3 regions of the Pelosinus fermentans DSM 17108 genome follow, and region 2 is predicted to be linked to each of the others. Evidence: riboswitches for the same ligand, from Rfam matches in the RefSeq annotation. Region 2 holds a riboswitch; each other region holds the start of a gene.

Region 1 (8,120 bases), 510 kb from region 2:
CTGGATAATTTTTAATTTCATCAATATCAATTAACACACCTTCAGGAACTGTTAAGTATCCAAGCTCTGTAGCAATATTTACCACATTGATCATACTTCGTCCAATGATTGCGACTTTTCGACCATATTTACAAGCAGAAGTAATCGCTTGCTGCACCCTTAGCACATTAGATGCAAAGGTTGCCAGAAGAATTCGTCCTTTTGCTGCATTAAAAGCTTCATCAAGGGCAAGACCCACCTGACGCTCTGACTTCGTAAAACCAGGTCTTTCCGCATTCGTACTGTCGGACATTAAAACCATTACGCCTTCATCGCCCAGTTCAGCAAACTTATGAAGATCCATTACCTTACCATCAACTGGTGTGTAATCAATTTTAAAATCGCCAGTATGAACAATCGTGCCAACTGGAGTTTTAAAATACATCCCTACAGAATCAGGAATAGAATGACTCACCCGCATAAATCCCACTTGAATTTTGCCAAATGTTATCTGATCTCCTGGCTTTATGGAAATCAATTTATAATTTGCCACATTATTTTCCTTCAAGCGGCACTCAGCCAGTCCCATTGCAAGACGCGTACCATAAACAGGTACGTCAATCTGCTTGAGTAAATAAGATAAAGATCCAATGTGATCTTCATGACCATGAGTAATGACAACTGCCCTTATCTTATCCTGGTTTTCAAGAAGATAGGATATATCAGGTATCACTAAATCAATCCCTAACATATCATCTTCTGGAAATGCCAACCCAGAATCTAGTATGACAATATCATCCTCATATTGAATGACCGTCATGTTTTTCCCTATTTCGCCCAATCCACCCAGTGGAATAATAGCGAGCTTATTTTGTTTTTCCAAAAAAAAATACCTCCATTATTTGAGTTTGTATATTTAACTTTGTTTTCACCAATAGACGTTCCGTAAGTCACCCCACCAAGATAAAATGGCTGACTTCATCCAAATGTTCATAAATGAAAATACCCGCTCACAACCCATTACCTACATTGTACTTGATCTTTCTACAATATACAAGCATTCCCTCATTCAGCAGACAATATTTACTTATAATGAGTCAAATTAGCGTTTTTTCAATTTTTTTCTCCCAAAGGAATTTCCACAGAAAGTTTAGTTCCTTCACCAATAACAGATGTAATCGTAAAGGTACCTTCCACTAAGGCTACCCGTTCACCTATGCCGTAGATTCCTAAACAGGTACGGGTATGAGTATTTTTAACCATTTTTGTATCAAAACCTACACCATTGTCCTGGATCATTAACATAAGTTTGTCCTGTCTTTTGTTTAATGATACCCAAACTTCCGATGCCTGCGCATGTTTCACAATATTCGTTAAGGCCTCTTGCAGAATTCGGTATAACGTAATCTCAACTTCTGGAGAAAATCGCTCTCTGGACAAATTACTAAAATCACTATGTAAAGAAATTTCATATTGCTTAGCGTAATTTTCTATATACTTTTTAGCTGCGGCAACCAGTCCTAAATCATCTAATAATACAGGACGCAGTTCAACTGCAATATGATGAACCGCTTCTAGAGTTGTAACAGCAAGGTCACGCATTTTTAATATTTTTTCCTTATCTTCACTGTCTTGTACCTGCTCAGCCAGCATACGCAAACCTACAATGATCGAGGTAAGAGATTGGCTTGTTTCATCATGCAGCTCGCGGGAAATTCTTTTACGTTCTTCTTCTTGTACCGTGATAATTTTATTTAAGAATACAGAACGTAATTCTTCTTTTTCTTGTAATGCTCCTACTAACTTTTCCTGCTGAGCATTCGACTGCACATTTGCCTCTACAAAGCGTGCTGCTAATCGGGCATAAGGTTCTGCTGTTTTTTGATCCCCTGTAATACCAATTACTCCTATACACCGATTATCAAACATGATGGGTACATTATAACCTTGTCGTATCCCCTTTAGATAGCATTCCTCTTCTTTTGTGACATAAAATTCTTTTACAACTCCAGTTCCAAGCATTCTAGCCCCTGATTCATGTATTTGCCCAATCCGTTCTCTACTAAAAGAAGCAATAATTACACCCTGATCATCAAGGATATTTACATTTTTATTTAATTCAGCAGCAACGATATCAACTAAGGATTGAGCAAATTCAGCATCCATCCGTCCATATGTATTGTTCATAATTCACTCCTCCACACAATGACTTTGACATACATTTTTTTATTTCCTTTTGTAGAGACTTGTTACTTTCCTATAGTAAAGGTTTCTAATACGAATCTAGTGATTGACAACTAATCTGATATTGATTAAAATAAGCAAGAAATTAAATATGTTGTGATTATAGAGGCGCAAATATTATCAGTATATATAGTGAGCTGGCAGCAATGAACTATATAGAAAGGAATAGTTGCCGAAACAACAAAAAATGCCATTTCTTGTTGTTGGGCTTGTATTAAATAAATACAAGACTGTCATCTAATTTTTCAGATGAAGTGCTATCTCACGCAAGCGTTAGTTTATTCCTTGGAGTAAATTTTTTGGTTGTGAGATTGATCACAACCATTTTTGTTTTAATTCGATAGGAGGTCAAATATGTCAAATTCTACAGTGAATCTTAAAGATTTATGTCCTGAAAAAGAAGGGCTCAAACGCGGCATGAACTCACGGCATCTCATGATGATATCCATTGGTGGTACCATTGGTACCGGACTTTTTCTAGGCTCAGGCGTAACCCTCAATCAGGCAGGTCCTTTAGGTGCCGTTCTTGCGTATTTAACCGGCGGCTTTATCATGTATCTGGTATTATTGTGCCTAGGAGAACTCACTTCAGCCATGCCTGTTTCTGGTTCCTTCCAAAGCTATGCTTCACGTTTTATTTCTCCTGGTGCTGGCTTCACTACCGGCTGGCTGTATTGGCTGAATTGGGCCATTTGTATTGCTGCCGACTTTACTGCTGCAGGTATTATCATGCACAATTGGTTTCCGCAAATTGCGATTTGGATATGGTGCGGTTTTTTTGCTATTATGCTTGCTTTACTAAACGTCATTTCTGTAAAGGCTTATGGCGAAGCTGAATTTTGGTTTGCGAGTATAAAGGTAACTGCAATTTTAGCATTTATTGTCGCAGGTGCAGGTTTGCTCTTTGGTTTTTCCAGTCATTCCGTTCCTATTGTTGGATTATCCAACTTTAATACAGAATCGGGTTTATTTCCTAATGGATTTCAAGCTGTATTTTTAACTATGATTGCTGTAGTCTACTCCTTTCAAGGTGCTGAACTTGTCGGTATCGCAGCCGGCGAATGCCAAGATGCCAGTAAAAATGTCCCCCGTGTTATTAAAGGTATTACCTTTCGGATTATTTTTTTCTATGTGTTGGCAATGATCGTACTGGCAGGTATTATCCCTTGGCAAGAAGCAAGTGTTTTAGAAAGTCCTTTTGCTCATGTATTCGGCATCTTAGGTTTTCCTTTAGCTAAGGATATTATGAGTTTCGTTGTTATGACATCAGCTTTATCTGCAGGCAATTCAGCCTTATATGCCTGTTCTCGTCTTCTCTGGTCTATGTCTAAAGAAGGCTTAGCGCCAAAATGTTTAGGTACATTAAATTCTCGCGGTGTTCCTGTCAATGGAGTTTATATTACTGTTATCTTGGCGTGTATGTCTTTACTCACCAGTGAATATGCTGCTGATACCGTGTACCTGTGGCTTATGTCCAGTACAGGACTGACTGGCTGCCTGATATGGGTTATTATTGCCTGGTGTCAGCTCAACTTCCGCAGAGAATTTTTCCGTCTAGGCGGCAAAATAGAGCAGCTAAAATTTCGGACTCCCTTTTATCCTCTGGTCCCAATATTAGCTTTAGTCTTGAACCTTGGAGTCATATGCAGCTTGTATTTTGATGAATCCCAACGAATTGTTTTATATACAGGCCTTCCTGCATTATTAGGTGTTTATTTATACTATATTTTATTCTTGGACAAGAAAATTAGCGCAGCTAAAATTGAAGAAAAAATGAGCTGAAAAACTTGGCACGTTTTTTTAAAATTTAGTATAGTAAAAAGTGGTGGTCTCTACTATGAGGTCACCACTTTTTTATTTCATATCTTGAGATAAGTGTATATCGAAAGGCAAAACTTACTATGGAAGTGCACCTGTAGTTCTGTGTTATAATGTTATGTAAACAAAATAGAAAGCTGGAGGCACATTCATTATGGATTCTTTCTCTCATGCACTTGTTGGCATCGCGATTGCAGGATTATCTGGTCATCCTTTGTCCATTTATGATCCGATTTATCTAGCTGCCATTCTTGGCGCGCAAGCGCCGGATTTTGATATCATTGCACAAATAAAAGGAAAATTCTCTTATCTTAGGCAACATCGTTCTTTTTCTCATTCCATCCCGGGCTTAGTTCTATGGTCGTTCCTGATCAGTACAGTTTTATCTATGATTATGCCACAAGCTAATTTCCTTTCCCTATTTGGATGGGCCTTCTCTGGTAGTTTATCTCATATCATTATGGATTATTTCAATACCCATGGCGCTGCTATCTTATGGCCAATTCAAAAAGAACGCAAAAGCTTACACCTTTTAAATGTATTTGATCCTATACTATTCGTGCTATTACTTAGTGTATACGCTTTTGATTTTACAATGTTCACATTATCGTGCTTTACATTTGTAATTCTTACAGCATATATCTTGTTTAGAATGGTCTTGCGCAAAAAAGCAACAAAACAGCTTCATCGATTATTTTCTCAACGAGAAATTTTGCAAATCACTGTCATGCCATCACTAAAGCGCATATTGTTCTGGGATTTTGTTTTAGAAACAAAAAATGCGTACTTGGTCGGACAATTAGGAACCATTTCCCCGGAATTAAAACTTCATGCAGATTTAGCAAAACAAAAGAACCTTTCGAATCTTACTTTACAAGCAAAAAAAACACTAATCGGAAACTTTTTTGCTACCTTTACGCCTTTTATTTATTTTGCAGAACAGAAAAATACTCATTCCATCTCAGTTACAATTTATGACCTTCGCTATGTTTTAAATAAACAATTTCTTCATCGGGCTACTATTATATTTGATCATACTACTAACCATCCCACGACTTCTTATCTTCATACTTACGGCAGCACTACCCAGATCCCTTGTGACTTACACTAAAATTTACAATTCAGAGTGGGAAAAGCCCTAACGATTTATCAAAATTGCTATAAAAGTTAGAGTGAATGATTATTATCTGATTCCCTTATCATTAAAAAATTGTCCATACTCCTTATCACGTACTAAAATATGCTTAGTAATCCATTCTTTAAGAAACATAAAGGTTGGAAAGGACAATGCAGCCGTCCCTTGTTTATGCTGATCTAAGAAATTATTCACTTCGGCTATATAAGATCCATGCTCTTTTTTATGCTCTAAATATTGAGGATAGTCAAGCTGTATCATCAATTCTTCTTCTGCGGAAAAATGATACTTCACATAGTCTAATAATTCAACTAAGGTATGCTGCGTTAATTCTCTTTCTTCTTCCAGGCTTGTACATTCAAACACACGGTGATATACATTATTGAATAATGTCAATAATTTTTTATGATCATCATCAAATCTTTGAATTTTTGTTGAAAAGCCTTCATCCCATTCAAAAAACTCCATATTTCGTTCCTCCATTTTACTTGCATTCTCTTTGTCATTTACCTAAAAGAGACAAGTTCCTACCTGCTCATTATATAATTTATCTGCTAAAATATAAACATTTTTTCTGGGAAAGAGAGTTAAACAATACTGTTTTTCTCTTTTATTTATGAGCAAATTCACCAATTAATTGTTAAATAGAGACTATTTTTATAATTTTTATAAATTTTTTTAAAATTTAGTAAAAATCCTCTTTACTTTTATATCAATTCAGCGTATGATTTAGAAGCACTTAAATAGATCGATTGAATTTCTCATGTTTCTTGTTAACGTAACTTTAACAAGAAACAATGAATATTCTCATTACCTATTTTAGTAACAGATTTTAGGAGGCTATACAACACATGAACCAAGACAAAACTTTAACTTGCCGCGATTGCGCAGACCAATTCGTATTCTCAGCTTCAGAACAAGATTTCTTTGCTGAAAAAGGCTTTACTAATGAGCCAGGACGTTGCCCTTCATGCAGAGCAGCTCACAAACAAAGAAACGGTAACGGTGGCGGTCGCAACAGCAGCTTCCAACAACGTGAAATGCATGATGCAACTTGTGCAGCATGTGGCGTTCAAACACAAGTTCCTTTCCGTCCAAGTGGTGATCGTCCTGTTTATTGCAGAGATTGCTTTAGCCAGAACCGCTAGGATGTCAGAGTCCCTGTCTATGACAGGGACTTTTTTATTTTCTTAGAATTTGATATCTTTATTTAACTTCAATTAGATCTTGTCGCTAGGTACACGCCTGTAACAATTCCCAAGGCTCCTATACACTTAAATAATGTAAAGGATTCTCCTAAGATGAAAACAGATTGAACAATTGTGAAAATAGGTACCAAATTAACAAATACTGCAGCCCGAGATGCACCAATCTTTTCAATGGCAAACAATTGAATTAAATATCCTAATACAGACGCAAATATACTCATATATGCAATTGATAACCAGCCAGCTACACTGGTTTTAGATAAATAAGATGCAGGATTTTCTGCTATTACAAAGGGTATGGATATGACTACGCAAACTAAAAATGTATAGGCTGTCACCATTAATGGTGATAAACAATACTTCTGCATATAAGAACGGCTTAAAAGAGCATACAATGCCCAACTAAAAACAGCGCTAAACATGAGCATATCCCCAAGATTAAAATTAAACGTAGAAATCAGCAGCCAATCTGCATTCGTTACAATCAAAAAGACACCTGAAAAAGAAAAGATAATACCAATTAAACGTTTTGGTGTCATATGTTCTTTGAAGAATAAAACCGCCATAAGAGTTGTCAATACGGGATTGGTTGCACCAATCAAGGAAGAATTAATTGCTGTAGTGTATTGTAATGCACTAAAAAATAAGACATGATAAAAAAAAGTACCTATAATCCCTAATATAGTAAGAGGCAGCCACTGATTTCTTTTTGGTAACCATTTCTCCCTCTCCCTACTATATAACAAAAAGAATATAAACGGCAATGCCAGCAAGAAACGGAAAAAGGTCAGGGCAAAGGGCGGAAATTGCAGTACTGCGATTTTCCCTGTTATAAATGCACCCGACCAGAAAAGGGCTGTAAAGACCATTAATAGACAAACTTTATTTTCAGACATTCATAGCCTCCTTATCGTATTTCTTGCAGAATTATTTTACTACTCTTAATAAAGGGTTTTACTCTCGCCTGCCTTTATACTAAAATAGTAATAGAATCATAGGGAGGGAGTTTTTTATATGGCTGGCTGTAATGAACAAAATTGTACCTGTCCAAAGGCAGATTGCGAACGCCACGGTAAATGCTGTGAGTGCATCAATTTCCATCGTAAAAAAGAAAATCTTGTATATTGTTTACGAAAATTAGGAACGAAGAATTAATTATATTTTATGTAAAGAAATAAGAAGGCTTTTACTAAAGACTAGTAAAAGCCTTCTTATTCTTTATATGTATGAATATACAGTACAATGATTGCAAAACCTCCTCATACCGGATAGTCTTCCATACCTGGATATCATTTGTGAATTACTGTAAAGCTTATCGTAAATGACCAGAAGAATTAACAGAAAACGTTCCGACCCCTTCCATTCCTTTAACGGAGAATCCTTTACTGATAATATTACGCAAGGCTGCCCTACTGCGATGAAGGCGGGACTTGACCGCATTGATATTAATATTTAGGATTTGTGCAATTTCTGAACTTGAAATCCCTTCAATATCATGTAAAACAAGGAGAATCCTCTGGTTTTCGGGCAATTTTAAAATAGCCTGCTGAACCAAGTACTGCTTATACTTAACCTCACACATTCTATCCGGATCTTCATTTGGCTGCTCTATGGGCAACATCATCGAATGGTATAAACTCTCATCCCATTCTACCTGATTTGCAGTTTGATTCCTTTTTTTGCGAAAATTAAAGCAGACATTTGAACCTAAGCGATACACCCAAGTGTATAAACTG
Region 2 (8,120 bases):
TTAGGTCCAGTAAATGAGGAGATATATAATGCAATTAAGAGGTTTTAAATTTATTTCTAGTTATGAAAAAAATGATCTGCGATTACCTACTAGAAAAACTCAATATAGTGCAGGATATGATATAGCTGCAGCTGAAGATGTATTATTAGCCCCAGCTAGTGTTACGCTAGTACCAACAGGAATAAAAGCATATATGCAATCAGATGAATATCTTGGCATACATATCCGCTCAGGCTTGTCGATTAAAAAAAATTTAAGTTTAGTAAATGGCCAAGGTATCATTGATGCTGATTATTTCAATAATAATGAAAATGAAGGACACATCTTCATTGCAATCTATAATCATAGCTCTCAGAGCATTCCTATAAATAAAGGGACCAGAATCGCACAAGGAATTTTTTATAAATATTTATTAGCGGATCATGATGAAAATAACTTGTTCATTACAAGAACAGGTGGTTTCGGTAGTACAGGTCAATAATATACTTTAAAAAAGTTCTATGGAAAAGTTATGTATACTTTCCATAGAGCTTTTTTAACATATTATTGACTTTAACCTCATACTATTAAAGTAGAAGGTATCTGGAGGTTTACCATGTATTCCTGGAGCATTTTACTGGGATTTTCTTTACTATTAATCTTATCTTTATTAGAACGAATAAAATACTTTCGTCAAACATATGATGCAGGTGATGTAAAAAGCTCACCCTTATCATTAGCAATTCAAGAGCTAGTTGCAATTGCTGGAGGTATATACTTATCATTAGTGATGCTAATATCTTTTTTAAAATTAGATATCCCTCATAAAATACTGTTTTTTCAAATGTGGATAGACCCAGTAGCCTGCATAGCCATTCTATTATCCATCATTCAACCTTTCTTTATAAGACTTTTTTGCAAAAATAATAAGGGGTGATAAAATGCGTTTAAGCAATCTATCCGGAAAAGAAGTTATAAATTTAAGTGATGGAGCTCGCTTAGGAATCATTGAAGAATGTGAGTTAACATTTGACCATAAATCAGGAAAAATACTCACAATTGTACTTCCAAGAAAAAACGGATTATTTAGTTTTTTTAATGATATAAAATCTTCTACTATTCCTTGGCAAACAATAAAACGTATTGGAGATGAAGTAATTATTGTCGATATAAATAATGCTTATACTAATTTTAACCGAGAACGTCATGAAAATACATATTAATGATTATCATGGAGACACTAACGTTAAATTGCATGATATGCATTTAATGTTAGGAGGTTTTACTCATGAAAAATCAAACCAATAATCAAGTTTCCAATGAAGAAAATGAAAGTTCACTAGTAAACAGCTATAGTGCAGGAAATGGAAATGCTACTACTATGGCAGCACCAGCTAACAACAATACCACAAATACACAACAAGCCAATCAAACTGTTATTGGTGTATTTGAATCAAGAGCTAAAGCTGAAAATGCTGTGAACACGCTACGAAAACAAGGCTTTACTACTGAAGAAATTAATATTGTCTCTAAAAAACAAAAGAATCAAGATCAAAATCAAGATGGAACCTATGATGACGATATTACTGATGGTACATTAACAGGCGGTACTTTAGGTGGAATTGGTGGCTTACTTATGGGAGCAGGAGCCTTAATGCTTCCCGGCATTGGTCCGATTATCGCAGTAGGTCCTATTACTGCTGCTGTAGGAGGAGCAATCGCAGGTGGTATTGCAGGAGGATTGATTGATTGGGGCATTCCTGCCGAAGCAAGTCAACGTTATGAGCAAGAAGTTGCCGGTGGTAGTATTCTGGCAATTATTCGGACAGATACAACCAAAGTCAGTTCTGCAGCACAAATCCTGCGGCAAAATGGTGCTAAAGATGTAGAGAATCATAGTAAATAGAATATAGGAATGGAGAAATAGCGTTTTTTTCTCCACTCATATATTGACACCTCTATAGGCACTAGTATACAATGTATGTAATTCAATAGACTTCATCCTGCGCGGGATGGAATAGAGGTGCAGACAACAAGAGTACTTTCAGGGAGATTGGTTTTTATGATCTGAAAGAAAAGGGTTGTTTGCCGAAGTGCAAAAGACACCAAATCTTTTGTGCTGGTCTTTCATTTAATAGATGTAAGACTGTCACTAGAATTAATTTTCTAGTGGAGTGCTATCTTATCTAAGGCGTGGGAAAACATTGTTATTTTGTTTTCTCACCATCCTTATACTGTCTTACCTACTATTGACAGCCGATGAGATTTTACTCATCGGCTATTATTTTTGTCTTCATTATTAACATTCAACACTTTGAATGAATACATTGCTACTATTAGGAGGTGCACAAGATGATTAGAGTGATAGTTTGCGGAGCTTACGGTAAAATGGGGCGTGAAGTACTCAAAGCCATACATAACGATACTCAATTAAGTATCGTAGGTGCTGTGGATACTAAATCTGACTTTGCAGATATTGGTGATTTAATCGGCGCAGGAAAAACGGGCATTGTTATAGGTAATGATTTGCAAACCGTTATTAACGAAACAAAGCCACAAGTAATGGTTGATTTCACAAGACCAGAAGTAGTATTAAATAATATCCACATCGCCATTAATAATGGAATCTGTCCTGTTGTGGGAACTACTGGTCTATCAGAAGAAAATATAGAAGAGATTAGAAGATTATGCGTAGAAACTAAGGTAAATGCATTAATTTCTCCTAATTTTTCAATTGGGGCAATCTTAATGATGAAACTGGCACAAGATGCTGCGAAATTTTTTCCTCATGTGGAAATTATTGAATTACATCATGATCAAAAACTTGATGCACCATCTGGAACTGCCTTGCATACTGCAGAGCTAATAGCCAAAAAGCGCGGTTTCTTACATCAAGGGCACCCTGATGAGGTTGAAAAGCTCGCTGGTGCACGTGGTGGCGACTTCTCAGGTATCAGAATGCATAGCGTTCGTCTTCCTGGCTATGTAGCACATCAAGAAGTTATTTTTGGTGGACTTGGTCAAACCTTGACGATTCGCCATGATTCTATATCACGAGAATCATTTATGCCAGGAGTTTTACTAGCGTGTAAACACGTACTTAATGCAAATGGCCTAGTCTTAGGACTTGAAGAAATTTTGAAATAATCCCTTGTATCCTTTAACATATAGCTTATGAAATATAAATATCCCAAAATAATGGCATTAATGGCATAATCATTATTAAATTAATAGCATTTTTTGCACTAAATTAAGCATTCTAAGCAAGAATTATAGTAAAAAATATGAATATAATAAAGTATATAGAATCTTATGAGAAAACAAAAGGGAGCGATATATATGAAAAAATATAATGTAGCAATACTCGGAGCTACTGGAGCAGTTGGTCAGGAGTTTTTAAATTTAATTGAAGAGCGTAATTTTCCATATGATAATTTAAAATTGCTTGCTTCCAAACGGTCAGCCGGTAAAATTATTAATTTTATGGGAAAAAATTTCACTGTAGAAGAAGCTACTGATGACTCTTTTAAGAATATAGACATCGCTTTATTTGCTGGTGGCTCTGCCAGCACAAAGTTTGCACCTGCTGCAGTAAAATATGGTGCAGTAGTCATTGATAATTCCAGCGCTTTTAGAATGGATCCTACAGTACCATTAGTTGTACCAGAAGTGAATCCAGAAGCGATACAACAACATAAAGGAATTATTGCAAATCCAAATTGTTCTACCATTATAATGGCAATGGCTTTAAAGCCACTATATGATCAGGCTAAAATTAAGCGAGTAGTGGTATCCACATATCAAGCAGTCTCTGGTGCTGGTAAAGAAGCGATTGATGAATTAGATAACCAGGTCCAAGCAATTGTAGAAAATCGTCCTGTAGAAGCTACTATTTTACCAAGTTCCAGCTTACCAAAACATTATCAGATTGCCTTTAATGTCATTCCACACATTGATGTATTTGTGGAAGGTGATTACACAAAAGAAGAAATGAAAATGGTACATGAAACACAGAAAATATTCAATGATTATACAATGGGAATTACAGCAACTACTGTAAGAGTGCCCATTTATCGTAGCCATTCAGAGTCAATCAATATAGAATTTGAAAAAGAAGTCTCAGTTGATCAGGCAAAAGAACTTTTAGCTGCATTTCCTGGGGTTATTTTACAAGATAATCCTGCAGAAATGTTGTATCCAATGCCATTATTCACTTCAAACCAAAATGAAGTCTTTGTTGGTCGAATTAGAAAAGATAATTCCATTCAAAATGCCCTTAATTTATGGGTTGTTGGCGATCAAATACGTAAAGGTGCTGCTTTAAATGCTTTACAAATTGCCGAGTATATGATTAAGCATAACTTAATTTGAGGTGTAAATAATGGGGATAATAATTCAAAAATTTGGTGGTACCTCAGTTGCAACTCCTGAGGCAAGAAAGTTAGTAATAGAAAAAATTAAAGCTGCTGTTACTAACGAATTGAGTCCTGTCGTTGTCGTCTCTGCTATGGGACGTAAAGGGGAATGCTATGCAACCGATACTTTTATTGAATTAGCACGAAAAGCATATAAAGATATAGCAAGCCGCGAACTTGATCAGATCTTATACTGCGGCGAAATGATCTCCGCCGTCATTATGGCTGGCACATTACAAGCCGCTGGACTTGATGCTGTTATGCTTACAGGTGGGCAAGCTGGCATAATAACTGATAATAATTTCAATAACGCTCGTATTTTAAAAGTAGATCCTTCTCGCATATGCAACTTAATTAAGATGGGTAAAATTCCTGTAGTATGCGGTTTTCAAGGTATAACTATTGATGATGAATTTACTACATTAGGCCGTGGAGGTAGTGACACTACTGCAGCTGCTTTGGGATCTGCTCTCGATGCTGAATTGATAGAAATTTATACAGACGTAGATGGAATTATGACTGCCGATCCTAGAATTGTAAGTACAGCAAAGATTCTCGACTGTATTACCTATGGAGAAGTCTGTCAATTAGCTCACCAAGGTGCTAAAGTTATTCATCCTCGAGCTGTAGAAATTGCTATGCAGAAAAGTATTCCTCTAGTGGTAAAGTCAACATTTTCCAATGAACCTGGTACACTTATAACTAGCATTACTAAAGAAGATACAGCTGACACATATGTTGCTGATCGTGTTGCTACAGGTGTAACCTTTATATCTAATATTGCCCAAATCAAAATTAATTTACATGATTCTTTAAATAATATTGCAAGCTTTAATATCTTCAAATCAATGGCGGACAATGGAATCAGTGTAGATTTGATTAATGTTCATCCTGGGCAAATCATGTTTACAATAGCAGAAGATCTTGCAGAGAAAGCAACTGCTCAACTTCAAGAATTTGGTTGCGATGTACACACAACTCTTGACTGTGCTAAAGTTTCAGTTGTAGGTGGGGGAATTAATGGTGTCCCAGGTGTGATGGCCAGTTTTATAGAAGCCCTGTCTATGAATAACATCCCTATATTACAAACAGTAGACTCTCATACATCAATCTCCGTTTTAATAAAGAAATCATTTGTACAATCAGCCGTTACAGCATTACATGAAAAGTTTAATTTATCATGTTAATAAGGAGAAAAAGATTACTATGAAGACTTTTGGACGGATTTTAACAGCCATGGTAACCCCATTTGATGATGATTTTAGCGTCAATTATGATGCGGCAGCCACCCTTGCAAAATATTTAGTTGCAAATGGTTCAGATGGTTTAGTAGTTGCTGGTAGCACTGGTGAATCAGCAACATTAGATAAAGAAGAAAAGCTCAAGCTATTTTCCACGGTACTTGATGCTGTTGGTGATAAAGCTACCGTGATCGCTGGTACTGGTTCAAACGACACTATGGCTTCCGTAAAGTTAACGCAAGAAGCAGAGAAATTAGGTGTACATGGCGCTATGCTTGTAGGCCCCTACTACAATAAACCGCCGCAAGAAGGGCTTTATCAACATTTTAAAACTATTGCTGACAGTACTAATTTACCGCTAATCATATATAATGTTCCTGGACGTACTAGTTCTAATATTTTACCTGGAACGATAGCGCGTTTGGCAGAACTTAAAAATATTGTTGCTGTTAAAGAAGCCAGCGGAAATCTTGAGCAAGTTGCAGAAATTATTCGAACGACTCCTAATGAATTTATGGTATACAGTGGTGATGATAGCCTTACATTACCAATCCTATCTGTGGGTGGCGTTGGTATTATTAGTGTGGCAGCTCACATTGTAGGGAATCGTATGCAAGAAATGATTACAGCTTTTGTCCATAATGATATTGCTAAAGCTCAAGCCATACAATCCGAATTAATACCATTTTTTAGAATGATGTTTATTACAACCAATCCGATACCAGTAAAAACAGCTGTAAATCTAATTGGGCAAAATGGCGGTACCTTTAGGTTACCTTTAATACCACCGACAATTAATGAATTAGAACAAATAAAAAGCTATCTGCATAAAATAAATCGTATATAAGGATAAGAACCTCATTCATATTTTGGGTGAGGTTCTTATCTTTTATCAAGAGAATCTTACATATAATACCTTCAAAAGAAGCATCATATATTGCAAATGCACTTTAAAATAAGCTATAATTACAATAAGTGAATGAACGGGCCGGTTTTTAGCTCATTTTCTAATGAACGGCAAATACCTAGAAATAATGGTTTGTTTTTCTTGCTTTATAAAAATAACTGGAGGTGTGATTTTTTTTGGTAAAAACACAACAAAAAATTCAAATTATCCCTTTAGGCGGATTAGGTGAAATTGGCAAAAATATGACTGTAGTTCGTTATGGAGACGATATTATTGTTATTGATGCTGGTCTAATGTTTCCGGAAGATGATATGCTCGGAATTGATCTAGTCATTCCAGATATATCGTATCTACTAGAAAATCGTGATTTAGTACGGGGGATAATACTTACTCATGGTCATGAAGATCATATTGGTGCATTACCATATGTTCTGAAGCAACTTAGCGTACCTGTCTACGGTACAAGGTTAACATTGGGAATACTTGAAGGCAGATTAAAAGAAAATAATGTTCCATTAACTAATTTAATTTCTGTCAAGGCAGGCGACCAAATTGAAGTTGGACCTTTTAAAATTGGTTTTATTCGCATTAGTCATAGTATTGCAGATGCTGTAGCCCTTTCTATTAAAACTCCTGTTGGCACAATTGTGCATACCGGAGATTTTAAATTTGACCAAACTCCAGTTGATGGTAAAGTTACCGATTTTCATAAATTGGCCGAATTGGGTGATCAGGGAGTACTCGTTATGCTTGCAGACAGTACGAATGCTGAGCATCCGGGATATACGATGAGTGAGAAATCAGTTGGTGTTACATTTGATGAGATGTTCTATAATGCTAATGGACGAATCATCATTGCGAGTTTTTCTTCCAATGTACATCGCGTGCAACAAGCTATTGATACCGCCTGTAAATATAATCGTAAGGTAGCAGTCTTGGGACGTAGTATGATTAATGTAGTTACGATTTCATCGGAATTAGGTTATCTTAATATTCCAGAAGGTATACTCATTGACATTGACCAAATTAATAATTATCCTGCATCAGGCGTGGTTATCATCACAACTGGCAGTCAAGGTGAACCTATGTCAGCATTAACTAGAATGGCAATGTCTGACCACCGTAAAGTTGATATCGTACCTGGTGACACCATTATTATCTCCGCTACGCCAATTCCAGGTAATGAAAAATTAGTATCTCGTACTATTGACTATTTATTACGGCAGGGTGCAGAAGTGCTTTACGAGAGAACTTCTGGCATTCATGTCTCAGGTCATGCTAGCCAGGAAGAATTAAAAATGATGCACAATTTAATTCGTCCTAAGTTTTTTATTCCAGTACATGGTGAATATCGTCATTTAGTTAAGCATTCGAAATTAGCCCAAGAGCTTGGCATGGCTAAAGATCATATTTTCATTGCTGAGAATGGGCAGGTACTGGAGTTTACTCCTGAAAAAGGCAGTGTTACAGGAAAAGTATCTTCTGGCATTGTGTTAATTGATGGATTAGGTGTTGGCGATGTCGGCAATATTGTACTACGAGATCGCCGACAGCTTTCCCAAGAGGGAATTTTGATTG
Region 3 (8,120 bases), 1.2 Mb from region 2:
CAGTTTTGGGCTATTGGGATTCAATATTTTATAACGGATTATATTATGTATGTATTTTTAGCTTGGTTGCCATTATACTTAATAGAGGCTCAAAATTTTTCTTTGCAGAAAATGGGGATTGCTGCTTCTTTTCCTTGGGCGGCATTGTGTATAGTAACGGCTACATGCGGCTATATCAGTGATAAATTAGTCGCTTCCGGTGTGTCAAGGCATAAATCCCGCACTTTATTTGGCATTCTAGGACTAATTATCTGTTGTATAACTCTTTACCTGGGAGCAGTGGCAACTGTACCTTGGCTGAATGTATTATGGCTAACGATATCCTTGGGATCTCTTGGATTTACTTTTAATGCTTCATGGGCCGCCTGTCTTGATATTGGAGGTAAATTTGCTGGATCGATAACTGGCTGGATGAATTTCTGGGGGAATATGGGCGGCATTGCTGCTCCGGTTGCTACAGCATGGGTTGCAACGAATTATGGCTGGCAGGCAGCTATTCTGACAACTGCAGCTTCAGCCGTGATTGGCATTGTTGCATGGTTGGCTGTCAAGCCCGATAAGCCTTTAGTACTAAAGGAAAATAATAATCTTGAAAAGATTGCGTAGGAGAGATGCTAGATGTTAAAAGAATTTTCATTTGGTTTTGGTGATAGTGAAATTAAAGTAGCTTTGCCGGAAGAACGCGTTGTAAATGTTGTGGAAGGTAAACCAGCGAAAGCAGTTTCAGATGTAGAAGCTGCTGTTCGTGAGGTACTGAACAATCCAATTGGTACTCCACCTCTAAAGAATGTAATACAGCAAGGTGATAAAGTGGTCATCGTTGCTAGTGATATAACTCGTCAATGGGTGCGTCATGATTTGTTTTTACCTACTTTGCTGAATGAACTGAATAAAGCTGGTATACCTGATGAAGATATTTCCCTTATTGTTGCACTGGGCGCCCATCGCCATCATACTCATGAGGAAAATGTACTGACTTTTGGTCAGGAAATTGTGGAACGCATAGCGATCCTACAAAGTCATGCGCCAGAAACGGATGAATTTGTTTATGTGGGTCAAACTTCACGGGGAAAAGATGTCCATATGAATAAGCATGTAGTTAATGCCGATAAAGTCATTTTAACGGGCGGAATTGTTCATCATCTAATGGCTGGCTTTGGTGGCGGACGTAAAGCCATCATGCCAGGGATCTCCTCTTATAGCACGATTCAGGAAAATCATAGTCTATGTCTTCATACAGTAGTTGGACAGGGGGTAAGTCCAGAATGTACTGTTGGTAAATTGGAAAATAACCCTATGCATGCGGATATGCTGGAAATGGCAGAATTACTGAAACCAGCCTTTTTATTAAATGCAGTGTTTACACCAGAAGGTCAGTTTGCCTCTTTTGTTGCCGGTCACTGGCATGAAGCTTGGCTCCAAGGATGCAAAACAGCTAATGAGATATTTGGTGTTCCCATAAGCGGAAAAACTGATTTGGTCATTGCTTCTGCTGGAGGATTCCCGAAAGACATCAATCTGTATCAAGGCTCCAAAACCATTGGAAATTCCTTCATGGCGGTAAAATCCACAGGTGTAGTGATTTTACTGCTGGAATGCCGTGATATCATGGAGCCGCCTGATTTTAGCGGCTGGTTTAACTACGATTCTCTGTATGAGCGAGAATTGGCTTTGCGAAAAGGTTTTACCGTTCCAGGCTTCATTGCATTAAAACTGGGATATATGGCAAAAGAAGTTCCTCATATTGTTGTTTCATTGCCTCAGAATAAAGAGTTTTTTGAAAAAGCAGGAATGCTGACTGCTAGTAGCTTGGATGAGGCGATCACCATGGCTGAAAAAATAATAAATAAGACAGAATACACGATCACCGTCATGGCTCATGGAGCCAACACAGTACCAATCGAAAGTATTTGATACGAAAAAATAATGTAACCGCAGAGGCGCAGAGACACAGAGAGAGTTTTATTTCTCTGTGTCTCTGCGCCTCTGCGGTTAAAAAAATCTTCGTGTTTTTATATTCTTAGTATCTTCGCGGTTCAAAATGTTTTCTTTTTAAAAGCTAGTATAGCAGCAGGATTGTTGCTGCTAATGGGGAAGAGATAGAGTAATGGTTTATTATCTCTTACGTATTAGTCTGAACTACAGTAAAAGCAGATTCAATTGAATGAGGAGGGTTTTTGTATGGAATATCGTATTGAGAAGGATTCAATGGGGGAAATACGTGTACCAAAGGATAAGTTGTGGGGAGCACAAACCCAACGTAGCTTTGAAAATTTTCGTATCGGCATAGAAAAGATTCCTTATGAATTAGTTGGTGTATTTGCTACTTTGAAGAAAGCAGCTGCTATAGTAAATCATAGGCTGAATATATTGGATGAGGAGCGAACTCATGCTATTGTAGCGGCGTGCGATGAAGTGCTGGCAGGAAAATTGGATGGAAATTTCCCTTTGTCTGTATGGCAGACAGGCAGTGGTACACAGTTTAATATGAATATGAATGAAGTCATTGCTCATCGGGCAAATCAATTATTAACGGAAAATGGGAAAACAGTGGTTGTTCATCCCAATGATCACGTAAATAAATCCCAAAGTTCTAATGATATTTTCCCTGCCGCCATTCATGTTGCTGGTGTTAGTTTAGTGATTGATAAATTGCTGCCGGCGATTGCAGCATTGAAACAAACCTTACAGCAAAAGTCAGAGGAATATAATCATATCATTAAAATTGGCCGAACCCATCTGATGGATGCGACTCCCCTTACTTTTGGGCAAGAGATAAGCGGCTGGGTACGGATGCTCGAAAGAAATGAAGAAATGCTGACTATCGGTATTAATTTCATGCGCGATTTGGCAATGGGAGGGACTGCTGTCGGTACAGGTATTAATTCTCCAGTTGGGTTTGGTGAATTAATTGCTGCAGAAATCACTAAGCTAACAGAAAAGCAGTTTCATACTGCACCAAATAAATTTCATGCTTTGACGAGTAAGGATGAAGTCGTGGCAGTTCATGGCATCATCAAAGCCTTAGCGGCAGACTTGATGAAAATTGCCAATGATGTTCGCTGGCTGGCAAGTGGCCCACGCTGCGGTATAGGTGAGATTAAAATACCTGAGAATGAACCGGGCAGCTCTATCATGCCGGCAAAAGTAAATCCTACTCAATCAGAGGCTTTGACCATGGTTGTAGCGCAAGTGTTTGGCAATGATACAACGATTTCGTTTGCTGCAAGTCAGGGGAATTTTCAATTGAATGTATTTATGCCTGTACTTGTGTATAATTTACTGCAATCCATTAACTTATTAGCTGATGGCATACATTCCTTTAATGAAAATTGTGCGATAGGCATACAGCCAAGGGAGGATGTGATTGATTTTTATTTACACCAATCATTAATTCTCATCACTGGTTTAGTACCCCTTGTTGGCTATGATAAAGCAGCACAGATTGCAAAAAGAGCTGCAAAAGAAGGTATTACACTGAAAGAATCTGCTTTGGCTACTGGAGAAGTCAGTGCAGAACAATATGATTTATATATGAATCCAGCTATTTTAGTCAAACCAAGGTAGAAAATGAATAAAAGAATAGAATAAGAGTTGACATGACAAACTAGATTAGTCTATACTTATAAAAATAACAAAATAAATAAAGATAAGATAGAGGCGCGGTATATTAAGAATATGTATCTGGAGTTGCCAGCGATGAAAGATGCAAAAAGGAATATCCGCCGAAGTAGAAGGGTTTGGCAAGACCCGTTTATTGGTTTTGTATTGAATAAGTGCAAGACTGTCATCCAAGTTGGATGGAGTGCTATCTGCATTGCTGGTTGTGAGATCATTTGAATTCTTATGGCGGTTTGCGGAATAGTTTTCCGCAGACCGCTTTTACTTTTTTACTAGAGGCTTGCTTCATAACGAATGAGGAGAAGTTTTAGAATCTATAATAACAATTCAGGAGGTACAACATTACTATGGCAGAAAAAACATTACCATTTACTAAGCTTGAGCTTGAGGAAATTATTGCGCATTATCCGACTCCTTTTCATATTTATGATGAGCAGGCGATTCGGAATAATGTCCGCAAATTATTAGCGGCTTTTTCCTGGGCACCAGGATTTAAAGAGTATTTTGCTGTAAAGGCTACTCCTAATCCACATATCTTAAAAATACTGCAGGAAGAAGGCGTTGGTGCTGATTGCAGTTCTTTACCCGAACTCATTTTATCCAAACAATCTGGAATTGTGGGAGAAGACATTATTTTTTCGTCTAATGATACTCCTGCCGAAGAGTATCAGGCAGCCAAAGACTTAGGAGCTATTATTAATCTTGATGATATTAGCCATATTGAATATTTAGAAAAACATGTAGGCTTACCTGAATTAATTTCCTTTCGCTATAATCCAGGTCCTTTGCTGGAAGGCGGCAACGATATTATCGGTTATCCGGAAGAAGCCAAATATGGCTTAACCAGAAAACAAATTTTTGAGGCATATAAGATCATCCAAAGTAAAGGAGTAAAACGCTTTGCTTTGCATACCATGGTAATTTCCAACGAGTTAAATCCTGACAGTTTTGTGGCTACAGCAGCAATGATGTTTGATTTGGTCGTTGAAGTGTATCAAAAACTAGGGATTCGCATTGAGATGATTGATTTGGGTGGCGGTATTGGCATTCCTTATCGTCCTGAACAGCAGGCTGTAGATCTGGATGCTGTCAGTCAAGGTGTACGTAAAGCCTATGAAGAAAAGATTGTGGCTAATGGACTGCATCCATTAAAAATCACCATGGAATGTGGCAGAATGATTACAGGTCCTTATGGATATTTGGTTTCTACTGTGCTTCATAAAAAAGAGATTTATAAAAATTATGTAGGTCTTGATGCATGTATGGCAAATTTGATGCGTCCTGGCTTGTATGGCTCCTATCATCATATTACGGTTGCAGGAAAAGAAGCCCTGCCCCTTGATCATGTGTATGATGTGACAGGTTCTTTATGTGAGAATAATGATAAATTTGCCATTGACCGCAACTTGCCGCGTATTGACATTGGTGACATTGTTGTGATGCATGACGCAGGTGCTCATGGACATGCAATGGGTTTTAATTATAATGGTAAATTACGTTCTGCTGAATTGCTGTTAACAGCTGATGGAGCAGTTAAGATGATTCGTCGTGCAGAAACAATTGAAGATTACTTTACGACTTTGGATTTTGAAAAATGTGAAATGAATTTGGCTGCGGCAACTAAAAAATAAAGAATGATGTTTAGAGCAGACAGGTATACCTGTCTGCTCTTTATTTTAGCATACACTAACTTCGTGTTCTTCCTATTCTTCGCGTCTTCGCGGTTCAAAAGGTCTTATTTTTAAAGGGCGAGCAGCGTTTTTCTGTTTTCTAAAAAGTATATAGAGAGAATATAGTTAGTAAGCAGGATATTCTGAAAGAATAAGGAAATAAATAGTGAGAAAGAAGTCTGAATGTTGAGATATTTATTGTGAATGTTACCTAATACCTTGTCAGCTTTAAAACAGTAGGATAATGGCTGACAAGGTACTAGTATCTGGAGGGGGATTATGGTTGATAATTGCCTGTTAAAAGAGAGAATCTTAGTGATTAACCCTGGAGCAACTTCTACAAAATTTGCTGTATATGATGGAGAAACGCTGCTTATCAAAAGGACTGTGGAACATTTTGCTGCCGACACCAGCCCATTTGTGAAATTGTTAGATCAGTATGAGTATCGTTTACGAATTATTTTAGAACAATTAGCAGTAGAAAAGATTGACCTTTCTACATTTAATGCAGTTGCAGCCCGTGGGGGGATATTAAAGCCTCTTAAAGGCGGAACCTATGAAATTACTCAAGAGATGGTGAATGATTTAAGAGAAGCTAAAAGAGGTGAACATGCTTCTAATTTAGGGGCTGTCATGGCTTATGGGTTAGCCGAATTTTTAAAAATTCCTTCCTATATTGTAGATCCTGTTTCCGTGGATGAGATGGAACCTGTGGCAAGGATATCCGGTCTGCCTGATTTGCCAAGGATTAGCTTGTCCCATGCATTAAATACGAAGGCTGTAGCTCGTAAAGTAGCAAAGCAGCTTGGGAAAAAATATGAAGAGATGAATCTGATTGTGGCTCATTTAGGGACAGGAATTTCTGTAACACCTCACAAGCTGGGAAGAATGATTGACGTCAATAATCCGAAAGAGGAGGGACCTCTTTCTCCTGATCGTTGTGGGGGGCTGCCGGTAGGACAGTTTTTAAGACTTGCTTTTTCTGGTACTTACACCTTTGATGAATTAAAAGAGATACTCAATCATAAAGGTGGAATGTATGCTTATCTTGGTACTGCCGATATTCGGAAAGCTTTTTCTATGGCCGCTCATGGAAATGAGGAGGCTAGCTTGGTATTGGAAGCTCTTTCCTACCAAGTAGCAAAAGAAATTGGGGGAATGGCTGCTGTATTGTCAGGTCAAGTGGAGTGTATTATTCTAACTGGGGGAATTGCTCATTCAGAACCTATTGTTAACGCTATTAAAAGCCGAGTGCAGTTTATTGCTCCTGTAATTGTAATACCAGGAGAAGAAGAGCTAGAAGCATTGGCATTTGGAACTTTAAGAGTAATTCGAGGCGAAGAAGAAGCGCAGATGTATTCAGTATAAAATGAATAAACAGTTCTGATATTGGCAGATCTTTTAGGAGGTTGTCGTTTGTATTCTAATTATCATGAAATCATAGCTGAAATTAAAAATCGTTCTTTAATCAGGATTAGTGTTGCTGTAGCACAGGATAAAGGAGTCTTGGCGGCTGTCAAACTAGCTCAAGAGGAAGGGATTGCTGAGGCTGTTTTAGTAGGAGATACTGCTCTTATTAAGCCTTTAATGGAAGAGGTTGGCTTATCTGCTGATACGCCAATTTTGCATGAAGCAAACAGTGGGAAGGCAGTAGTGCAGGCTGTTTCCTTAGTAAAGAACGGTCAAGCTCAAGTGCTGATGAAGGGATTAGTAAATAGTAGTGATTTTTTACGAGCAGTATTGCATAAAGGGGAAGGGCTGCGTACTGGAAGGCTATTAAGTCATTTAGGTGCTTTTGAGATTCCAGGTCAGAAAAAACTTTTATTTATTACTGATGGAGGTATGAATATTGCTCCTACCTTATTTGAAAAGAAGCAGATCTTGGTGAATGCAATATTGGCACTGCATGGAATGGGAATCATGATTCCTAATGTAGCATTGCTTACGGCCAATGAAATAGTTAATGAAAAAATGCCCGCCACTTTAGATGCTAAGATTTTAGTAGAGATGAGAAGCAATGGGGATTTACCTGCTAGTCTGATAGAAGGACCGATTGCCCTTGATGTGGCAGTTAGTCAAAAAGCAGCGCAGCACAAAGGGATTGACAGCAAAATAGCAGGTAATGTTGATCTAATCATGGTACCTAATATTGAGACTGGCAATGCCTTAGGAAAGTCTCTGATTTATTTTGCTAAAAGTAAAATGGCAGGTATTGTCCTAGGGGCAACACACCCCATAGTCATGACTTCACGATCTGAGACACCAGAGGGAAAGATGAATTCCATTGCCTTGGCTTGTTTAGTCAAGCCATTAGGGTAGAATGGGAAAGAATGATAGAAAAATAGAGGAAATCCTTGATGTATACAAGGATTTCCTCTATTTTTTATATCGATGTGCTTACAATGGAAAGATGAGAATTTTCTGCCAGGTTAATTTCGATAGGCGGGGAATAGGCGGTTCCATCAGGGTAGGCAATAAGACGGATTATCGGCTGACGAGGGGTATGCTCCAATAAGGAGACGACAATAGCCTTTTCTCCTGTATTTAGCAGGACCTCCATTCCTGGAAAATATAAGGCCATTTTAGATAAGAATATTTTGCCGAAATGCTCGTCAAAAGCAGTTCCTAAACCAGAGCGAATAATATCATATGCCTCTTCCAAATTCATAGCTTTACGGTATGGGCGGCACCCTGTAATCGCTTCATATACGTCGGTAATTGCCAATAAACGAGCATAATTTAGAATTTCTTCACCCTGGAGTCCTCGCGGGTATCCTGTGCCATCTATTTTTTCGTGATGCTGCCATGCCATGTGAGCAACAAGGCTTG

Evidence for each region. A riboswitch is a leader RNA that binds a small molecule or an ion and turns the genes downstream of it on or off. The one in region 2 is predicted to bind lysine.
Region 1: it holds a riboswitch for lysine, as region 2 does, so the genes downstream of both, FR7_RS09255 (amino acid permease) here and dapB (4-hydroxy-tetrahydrodipicolinate reductase) in region 2, are expected to answer to the same signal.
Region 3: it holds a riboswitch for lysine, as region 2 does, so the genes downstream of both, FR7_RS17425 (diaminopimelate decarboxylase family protein) here and dapB (4-hydroxy-tetrahydrodipicolinate reductase) in region 2, are expected to answer to the same signal.

What each region holds. Positions count from the first base shown of each region.
Region 1 is NZ_AKVN02000001.1:2,059,253-2,067,372, reverse strand. Features, by position in the region: gene FR7_RS09265 (ribonuclease J) at 1-862, opposite strand, end outside; gene FR7_RS09260 (sugar diacid recognition domain-containing protein) at 1,093-2,166, opposite strand; lysine riboswitch at 2,319-2,491, shown strand; gene FR7_RS09255 (amino acid permease) at 2,578-4,005, shown strand; gene FR7_RS09250 (metal-dependent hydrolase) at 4,196-5,152, shown strand; gene FR7_RS09245 (bacteriohemerythrin) at 5,225-5,644, opposite strand; gene FR7_RS09240 (zinc-ribbon domain containing protein) at 6,028-6,324, shown strand; gene FR7_RS09235 (DMT family transporter) at 6,393-7,280, opposite strand; gene FR7_RS09230 (RNA polymerase sigma factor) at 7,697-8,120, opposite strand, start outside.
Region 2 is NZ_AKVN02000001.1:2,573,670-2,581,789, reverse strand. Features, by position in the region: gene FR7_RS11895 (M16 family metallopeptidase) at 1-48, shown strand, start outside; gene dut (dUTP diphosphatase) at 29-481, shown strand; gene FR7_RS11885 (hypothetical protein) at 596-916, shown strand; gene FR7_RS11880 (YlmC/YmxH family sporulation protein) at 921-1,202, shown strand; gene FR7_RS11875 (general stress protein) at 1,268-1,885, shown strand; lysine riboswitch at 1,990-2,167, shown strand; gene dapB (4-hydroxy-tetrahydrodipicolinate reductase) at 2,332-3,126, shown strand; gene FR7_RS11865 (aspartate-semialdehyde dehydrogenase) at 3,319-4,350, shown strand; gene dapG (aspartate kinase) at 4,361-5,581, shown strand; gene dapA (4-hydroxy-tetrahydrodipicolinate synthase) at 5,556-6,482, shown strand; gene FR7_RS11850 (ribonuclease J) at 6,719-8,120, shown strand, end outside.
Region 3 is NZ_AKVN02000001.1:3,750,797-3,758,916, reverse strand. Features, by position in the region: gene FR7_RS17440 (MFS transporter) at 1-606, shown strand, start outside; gene larAH10 (NPN-dependent 2-hydroxyacid racemase, LarAH10 family) at 619-1,914, shown strand; gene fumC (class II fumarate hydratase) at 2,182-3,567, shown strand; lysine riboswitch at 3,648-3,819, shown strand; gene FR7_RS17425 (diaminopimelate decarboxylase family protein) at 3,969-5,252, shown strand; gene buk (butyrate kinase) at 5,571-6,659, shown strand; gene FR7_RS17415 (phosphate acyltransferase) at 6,708-7,610, shown strand; gene FR7_RS17410 (HD-GYP domain-containing protein) at 7,675-8,120, opposite strand, start outside.